DNA from 2 places in the Alteromonas nitratireducens genome. Region 1 is predicted to be linked to the other one. Evidence: predicted binding sites of a transcription regulator. Region 1 holds the regulator's gene; the other holds the start of a gene.
What was found. The regulator NrdR, encoded in region 1, represses ribonucleotide reductase genes. The targets are predictions, from matches to a motif close to AAACACNANATNTNGTGTTT.

Region 1 (3,113 bases):
CAAAAATGTAATTCGCCTGCGCCAGATCGACGGTCTGTATCAACGCGTGAAAACACTGGAAAAACAGTCTGGCTAACCAGTAAAGTGGCATGGACATCTGTCAACAAAGGGTGCCATGCCGCAATCAGGTCAACAGACCACAAAGCGGTATACATAGCGCCCAAAATGACTAGAATAGGCAACCAGTCAAAAGTTGCTGTCTGTTGACGTGTCATCAGTTATCAGCAGGCCGGGGCGGGGAACACTCCAACGTCCTTCGCAGGCCAAATCTAACCGCAGTTAAGGAGCCTCCATGTTACCTCGTGAAATGAACATTGCTGACTTTGATCCCGAACTGGCCAGTGCCATGGCAAAAGAAGTTGAGCGCCAGGAACAGCACATTGAGCTGATCGCGTCAGAAAACTACTGCAGCCCCCGGGTCATGGAGGCACAAGGCTCGCAGTTAACCAACAAATACGCGGAAGGCTATCCGGGTAAGCGTTATTACGGCGGTTGCGAGTATGTTGATATTGTTGAGCAACTGGCCATCGACCGTGCAAAGCAGTTGTTTGGTGCTGATTATGCGAACGTTCAGCCGCATTCAGGATCGCAGGCTAACTCTGCGGTATTTATGGCCCTGCTGGAAGCCGGTGACACCGTGCTGGGTATGAGCCTGTCAGAAGGCGGACACCTGACGCACGGTGCCCACGTTAACTTCTCTGGTAAGACCTACAACGCCGTGCAGTACGGTCTGAACCATGACACCGGTGAAATTGATTACGAGCAGGTCGAAGCACTGGCGCTGGAACACAAACCAAAAATGATCATTGGCGGTTTCTCTGCCTACTCTGGCATCGTCGACTGGCAGCGTTTCCGTGCGATCGCAGACAAAGTCGGTGCGTACCTGCTGGTCGATATGGCGCACGTCGCCGGTCTGGTCGCGGCGGGCGTGTATCCTAATCCACTGCCGCACGCGCACGTGGTTACCACCACAACCCACAAAACCCTGGCGGGGCCACGCAGCGGGCTTATTCTGTCGTCCTGTGGTGATGAAACGCTGTATAAGAAGTTTAACAGTGCCGTGTTCCCGGGTAATCAGGGTGGTCCACTGTGTCATGTGATTGCAGCTAAAGCGGTGGCCTTTAAAGAAGCGCTGCAGCCTGAATTCAAAACCTACCAGCAGCAAGTGGTTAAAAACGCCAAGGCAATGGTTGAGGTAATGAAGGCGCGTGGTTATAAAATTGTGTCTGGCGGCACCGAAAATCACCTGTTCCTGCTTGACCTGATCGACAAAGACATCACAGGTAAAGACGCGGACGCTGCGCTTGGCCGAGCTAACATTACCGTTAACAAAAACTCGGTACCTAATGATCCGCGTTCACCGTTTGTGACCAGTGGCCTGCGTATCGGCAGCCCGGCAATTACCCGCCGCGGCTTTGGCGAAGAGGAAGCGCGTCAGGTTGCCACCTGGATGTGTGACGTACTCGACAACATGGGTGACGAAAGTGTTGTTGAACGCGTTAAACAGGAAGTCATTGCACTGTGTGCAAAATTCCCTGTCTACGCGGCATAATGAACTTATCGGCACACCGTCCTGGTGTGCCATTAGCCTAACGAGGACGAACCATGTTTTGCCCCTTCTGTTCTGCGCAGGAAACGAAAGTCATTGATTCCCGGCTGGTCGCGGAAGGACATCAGGTTCGTCGTCGCCGGGAATGCGTCATTTGCCATGAGCGCTTTACTACATTTGAAAGTGCCGAACTGGTGATGCCCCGCGTCATTAAGCGGGATGGTTCCCGTGAACCGTTCAATGAAGAAAAACTCAGGGCGGGTCTGCAACGCGCTCTGGAAAAACGCCCGGTCAGCACAGAAAGTATTGAACAGTGTATTTTGTCGATTAAATCTAAATTGCGGGCAACCGGTGAACGTGAGGTCGAAAGCCAGTTTATCGGCAATCTGATCATGGACGCACTGAAAGAGCTCGACAAAGTCGCATACGTGCGCTTTGCCTCGGTTTACCGTTCATTTGAAGATATCCGCGAGTTCGGTGAAGAAATTGCCCGGCTTGGTGATTAATCCGCCGTCTCCCTTAACGGAGTAAATGTTGACGAATCCTGCTGAACGCGATTATTTCTGGATGGCGAAAGCCATACAACTCGCCCGGCGAGGTCTGTATACCACGTCGCCAAACCCCCGCGTCGGCTGCGTTATTGTTGATAGCACCAATACCCTGATAGGAGAAGGTGCGCATCTTCAGGCAGGCACGGCCCATGCGGAAGTACATGCACTGCAACAGACCGGACAGCGTGCAGCGGGTGCCACGGCTTACGTTACCCTTGAACCGTGCAGCCATTTTGGGCGTACTCCTCCGTGCGCCGATGCATTGGTGAAAGCGGGCGTACAGCGTGTTGTCGTTGCAATGACAGATCCCAATCCTGCGGTCAGCGGCCGCGGAATACAGCGGTTAAAAGACGCGGGCATTGACGTTGTCACTGGCGTGATGACCCGGGAGGCGGCCGCATTAAATCCAGGCTTTATCAAACGCATGACCACCGGAAAACCGCTGGTTACCGTCAAAATGGGGATCAGTCTGGATGGTAAAATTGCGTTATCAAACGGCGTGAGTCAGTGGATTACCGGTCCGGAAGCGCGCCGTGATGTGCAGCGTTTACGGGCCCGCAGTTGTGCCGTTCTGACCGGCGCAGGGACCGTCAGGCATGATAACCCCAGTTTGTTAGTCCGCCCTGAGCAGGCCATGTTTAGCGAATATCCGCTCGACATCATCAGGCAACCTGCCAGGGTAGTGGTAGAAGGCGTTAGCCCGCTGCCTGATGCCCGTCAGTGTTTTGATGACGGCTTCAAAACGTATCTGGTTACGACTGATGCGTCGAGGACCGCGGGTGATGCGACGCCACTGGTTGTAGCGGCGCGAGATGGCAGGCCTGATATCACAGCGCTGGTGCAGAAACTGGGTGACCTGCAGTTTAACGAGGTGCTGGTTGAGGCGGGGCCGGGTCTGGCAGGAGCGCTGCTTGCGGCCGGTGAAGTTGACGAGCTGATCTGCTACCAGGCACCTAAGGTTTTGGGGGATAAGGCGCAGTCAATGCTGATTCTGCCCGACTACAGGACGCTGG
Region 2 (3,113 bases), on a different contig from region 1:
TGTTGTTTGATCCTGACATTCAAGATAGCTTCGGCTCGATTTTCAAATCAATTAATCAGAATTCAATCATAGTAAACGGCGCAGATCGGTGGACATTTGATTTTACGCCGCCAGATTTAAGCCACTGTGAAATTTCAATTTCAGGCTATACGGGCAGAGAGTCTGAAATAAATCAGGTATTTATTCGAGAGATTAGGTCGGTTTCTGGCCTTACAGCACCTGACCTTGATGTTGTTTATTTTTCACACCCTGATGATCACCTTTTACTTAACAAAGACCCTGAAAATAGTGACGAGAAACCTAAACCACCAAATAGACCACCCGTAAATACTAGAGAGCTGGATCCAGACACAAAACCGAACTCAAATAGAAAAAGACACTTGCTGAAGTTAGGCAGAAGCGGCTTGCACTTTGATGTAGAACTCGACACGAGAAGAAGCACAAGGCAGGTAAAAGTGCTACCACCACAAACTGAACCAGATTTGGATGATTTACAGGAGCAACCCCCTGAAGAATTAGCCAGCTTGAAGAAAGGGAGTGACAATGGAAAGGGATCAAAGGCGGATGTTGACAATCTTGATCCTCCAGACTTAATCGATGCACCTGAAAAAATTGTGTTCTTTCAATCTATGCTGCAAAAACTGCAGGAAGAGCACGGGTGGCAAATTCAGAGCAGTATAGGAGACGTCCCGAGGAAAAGATGTCGCAGCCAGCATTTGGTTGGAGGTAGGCCTCGTCGATATTGCCATGCTGTAGTTAAGCGAGACAAATCGACGACGATTCAAATATTAGAAATTGAATTAACGTGTAAGCCAAAGAAGGACGGGACATTGGATACTGAAAGCTTATCCACATTATTTTTCCGCGCAGGTGATACCTCCATCACATTTCAAAGAATTCTCGATGAGTTAATGACTGCATATAAGGACGAAGGGTTGAATGCAATGAGCTGGAAACGTCAGTTTATTTCGCAGAACACTTCAGTTAAGGAGTACTTGGGGCACCCTGATAACAAGATCACAAACGAGCGAGATGCTCTTGACTCATGGGTAGCTAGAGCAGCAGAAAAAGTGATCGGGATGTAGTAAAGATATATCTACGTAGCTTTCGTTCGAATGGATAGAAGTGCGTTAAGCGCTCAATTACCAGACATTTTTTGCAACCAAGCGTTTTGTGAGAAGATGGAAAAATGATGATCCGCTGTATGCTTTGATCTGGATCAATACTACATATAGTGCTTTTAGTGTTTAAATAGCACCACATGTAGTTACCGGGCTATTCAATGCAACCCCTTTTTAACTCACTGGAACCTCAAGTGCTTTTTCAAGAAGTACCTGATGAGGTATCACTTGGATTCACGATAACAGGCTGTAAGTTGCGTTGTGAGGGCTGCCACAGCTCCGATATTTGGGACTGCAGTCTTGGCAAATCACTGACCAATGAACTGTTTGCTGCATATCTAAAGAAATACGAGGGATTTATAACGTGCGTGCTCTTTTTTGGCGGTGAGTGGAATACAGAAGCTTTGATAGAAAAGCTCCGTATTGCCAGACAATCACAACTCAAGACCTGTCTTTATACCGGACTACCAAGAGTATCCTCAAAAATCCAAAAACAACTGTCATTCTTGAAAACCGGCAAGTGGATTTTTTCACTTGGCGGACTGGACTCCCCGTCGACCAATCAAAAACTAATAAACGTCAATACAGGCGAATTACTAAACCATAAATTTTGGGAGAATAAGTGTGCTAACACTCGATGATAAACATATAAAACAAAAACTGCAGTTTATCGATAGTTACTTAAATGCTGAAACCGCTGCTGATGGCGCGAAGTTAGACGCCAACGCAAATGTGACGAACAAAAACATTGCCACGCTTGAAGCCGAGCTGATGAAAGACTATTTCATTCAGGTAAACCGGGCTTTAGTCAGTAATAAGATTGAAGAGCTATTTGGTCATGAACTTGCGCTTGAGTACCAGCGGCAGATAGAAGCACATGAAATCTATGTACATGACGAAACCAGTCTAAAGCCTTACTGCACTTCAATTACCATGTACCCATTTCTCTTAAATGGGTTGACTGAGCTTGGCGGTGAATCCAAGGCTCCTCAACATATTGAGTCGTTCTGTGGCAGTTTTGTCAACTTAGTGTTTGCTATTAGTGCCCAATTTGCTGGCGCGATTGCGACGGTCGAGTTTCTGATTTATTTCGACCATTTTGCACGTCGAGATTATGGAGAAAATTATCTGGATACGCATGCAAAAGAGGTAGCTAACCATCTACAGCATGTTGTTTATGCCCTAAACCAACCTGCAGCTGCGCGGGGATATCAAAGCGTTTTTTGGAACATATCGCTTTATGACGAGTTCTATTTCGATTCAATGTTTGGCGAGTTTGTGTTTCCCGACATGAGCAAACCCAAATGGGAGAACATTGAATCGCTGCAAGCATTCTTTCTCGAGTGGTTTAACAATGAACGTAAACGGGCAGTGCTCACCTTTCCAGTAGTCACAGCGGCAATGTTGACTAAAGACGGGGCAGTCAGAGACATCAATTTTGCAGCGACCTGTGCTAAAGCGATGAGTGAAGGTAACTCATTTTTTGTTTATCAATCCGAAAGTGCCGATTCATTAGCCTCTTGTTGCCGATTACGCAATGAGATAACAGACAATACGTTTTCTTACAGCTTGGGTGCTGGGGGTGTATCGACAGGTTCTATTAACGTGATCACGATTAATATGAACCGATTAATTCAGGATGGCAGAGATTTAAGCACTGAAGTTCAGAAGATACACAAGTATCAAGTCGCTTATCGTAGACTCATCGAGGAGTATAAAGCAGCGGGAGCACTACCTGTTTATGACGCAGGCTTCATTAGCTTGGAAAAGCAATTTTTAACGCTGGGAGTCAACGGACTGGCAGAAGCTGCTGAGTTTTTAGGTATCGAAGTTGATAATAATCCAAAGTACAAAGACTTTGTTAGAGCTCAACTGCAAGTTATTTACGAACAAAACCGTGCTGCATCTAAGCACTATAATTGTCAGTTCAACACTGAATTTGTGCCTGCGGAAAATTTGGGAGTCAAAAATGCCAAATGGGATAAACAAGAT

Region 2: a site for NrdR is predicted at 1,221-1,240, ahead of nrdG (anaerobic ribonucleoside-triphosphate reductase activating protein). Genes of this name have one in related genera too.

What each region holds. Positions count from the first base shown of each region.
Region 1 is NZ_JBFNPK010000012.1:81,527-84,639, forward strand. It holds gene lpxD (UDP-3-O-(3-hydroxymyristoyl)glucosamine N-acyltransferase) at 1-76, shown strand, start outside; gene glyA (serine hydroxymethyltransferase) at 293-1,552, shown strand; gene nrdR (transcriptional regulator NrdR) at 1,606-2,055, shown strand; gene ribD (bifunctional diaminohydroxyphosphoribosylaminopyrimidine deaminase/5-amino-6-(5-phosphoribosylamino)uracil reductase RibD) at 2,081-3,113, shown strand, end outside.
Region 2 is NZ_JBFNPK010000023.1:6,949-10,061, forward strand. It holds gene AB1N33_RS15250 (Tn7-like element transposition protein TnsE) at 1-1,085, shown strand, start outside; gene nrdG (anaerobic ribonucleoside-triphosphate reductase activating protein) at 1,283-1,762, shown strand; gene nrdD (anaerobic ribonucleoside-triphosphate reductase) at 1,746-3,113, shown strand, end outside.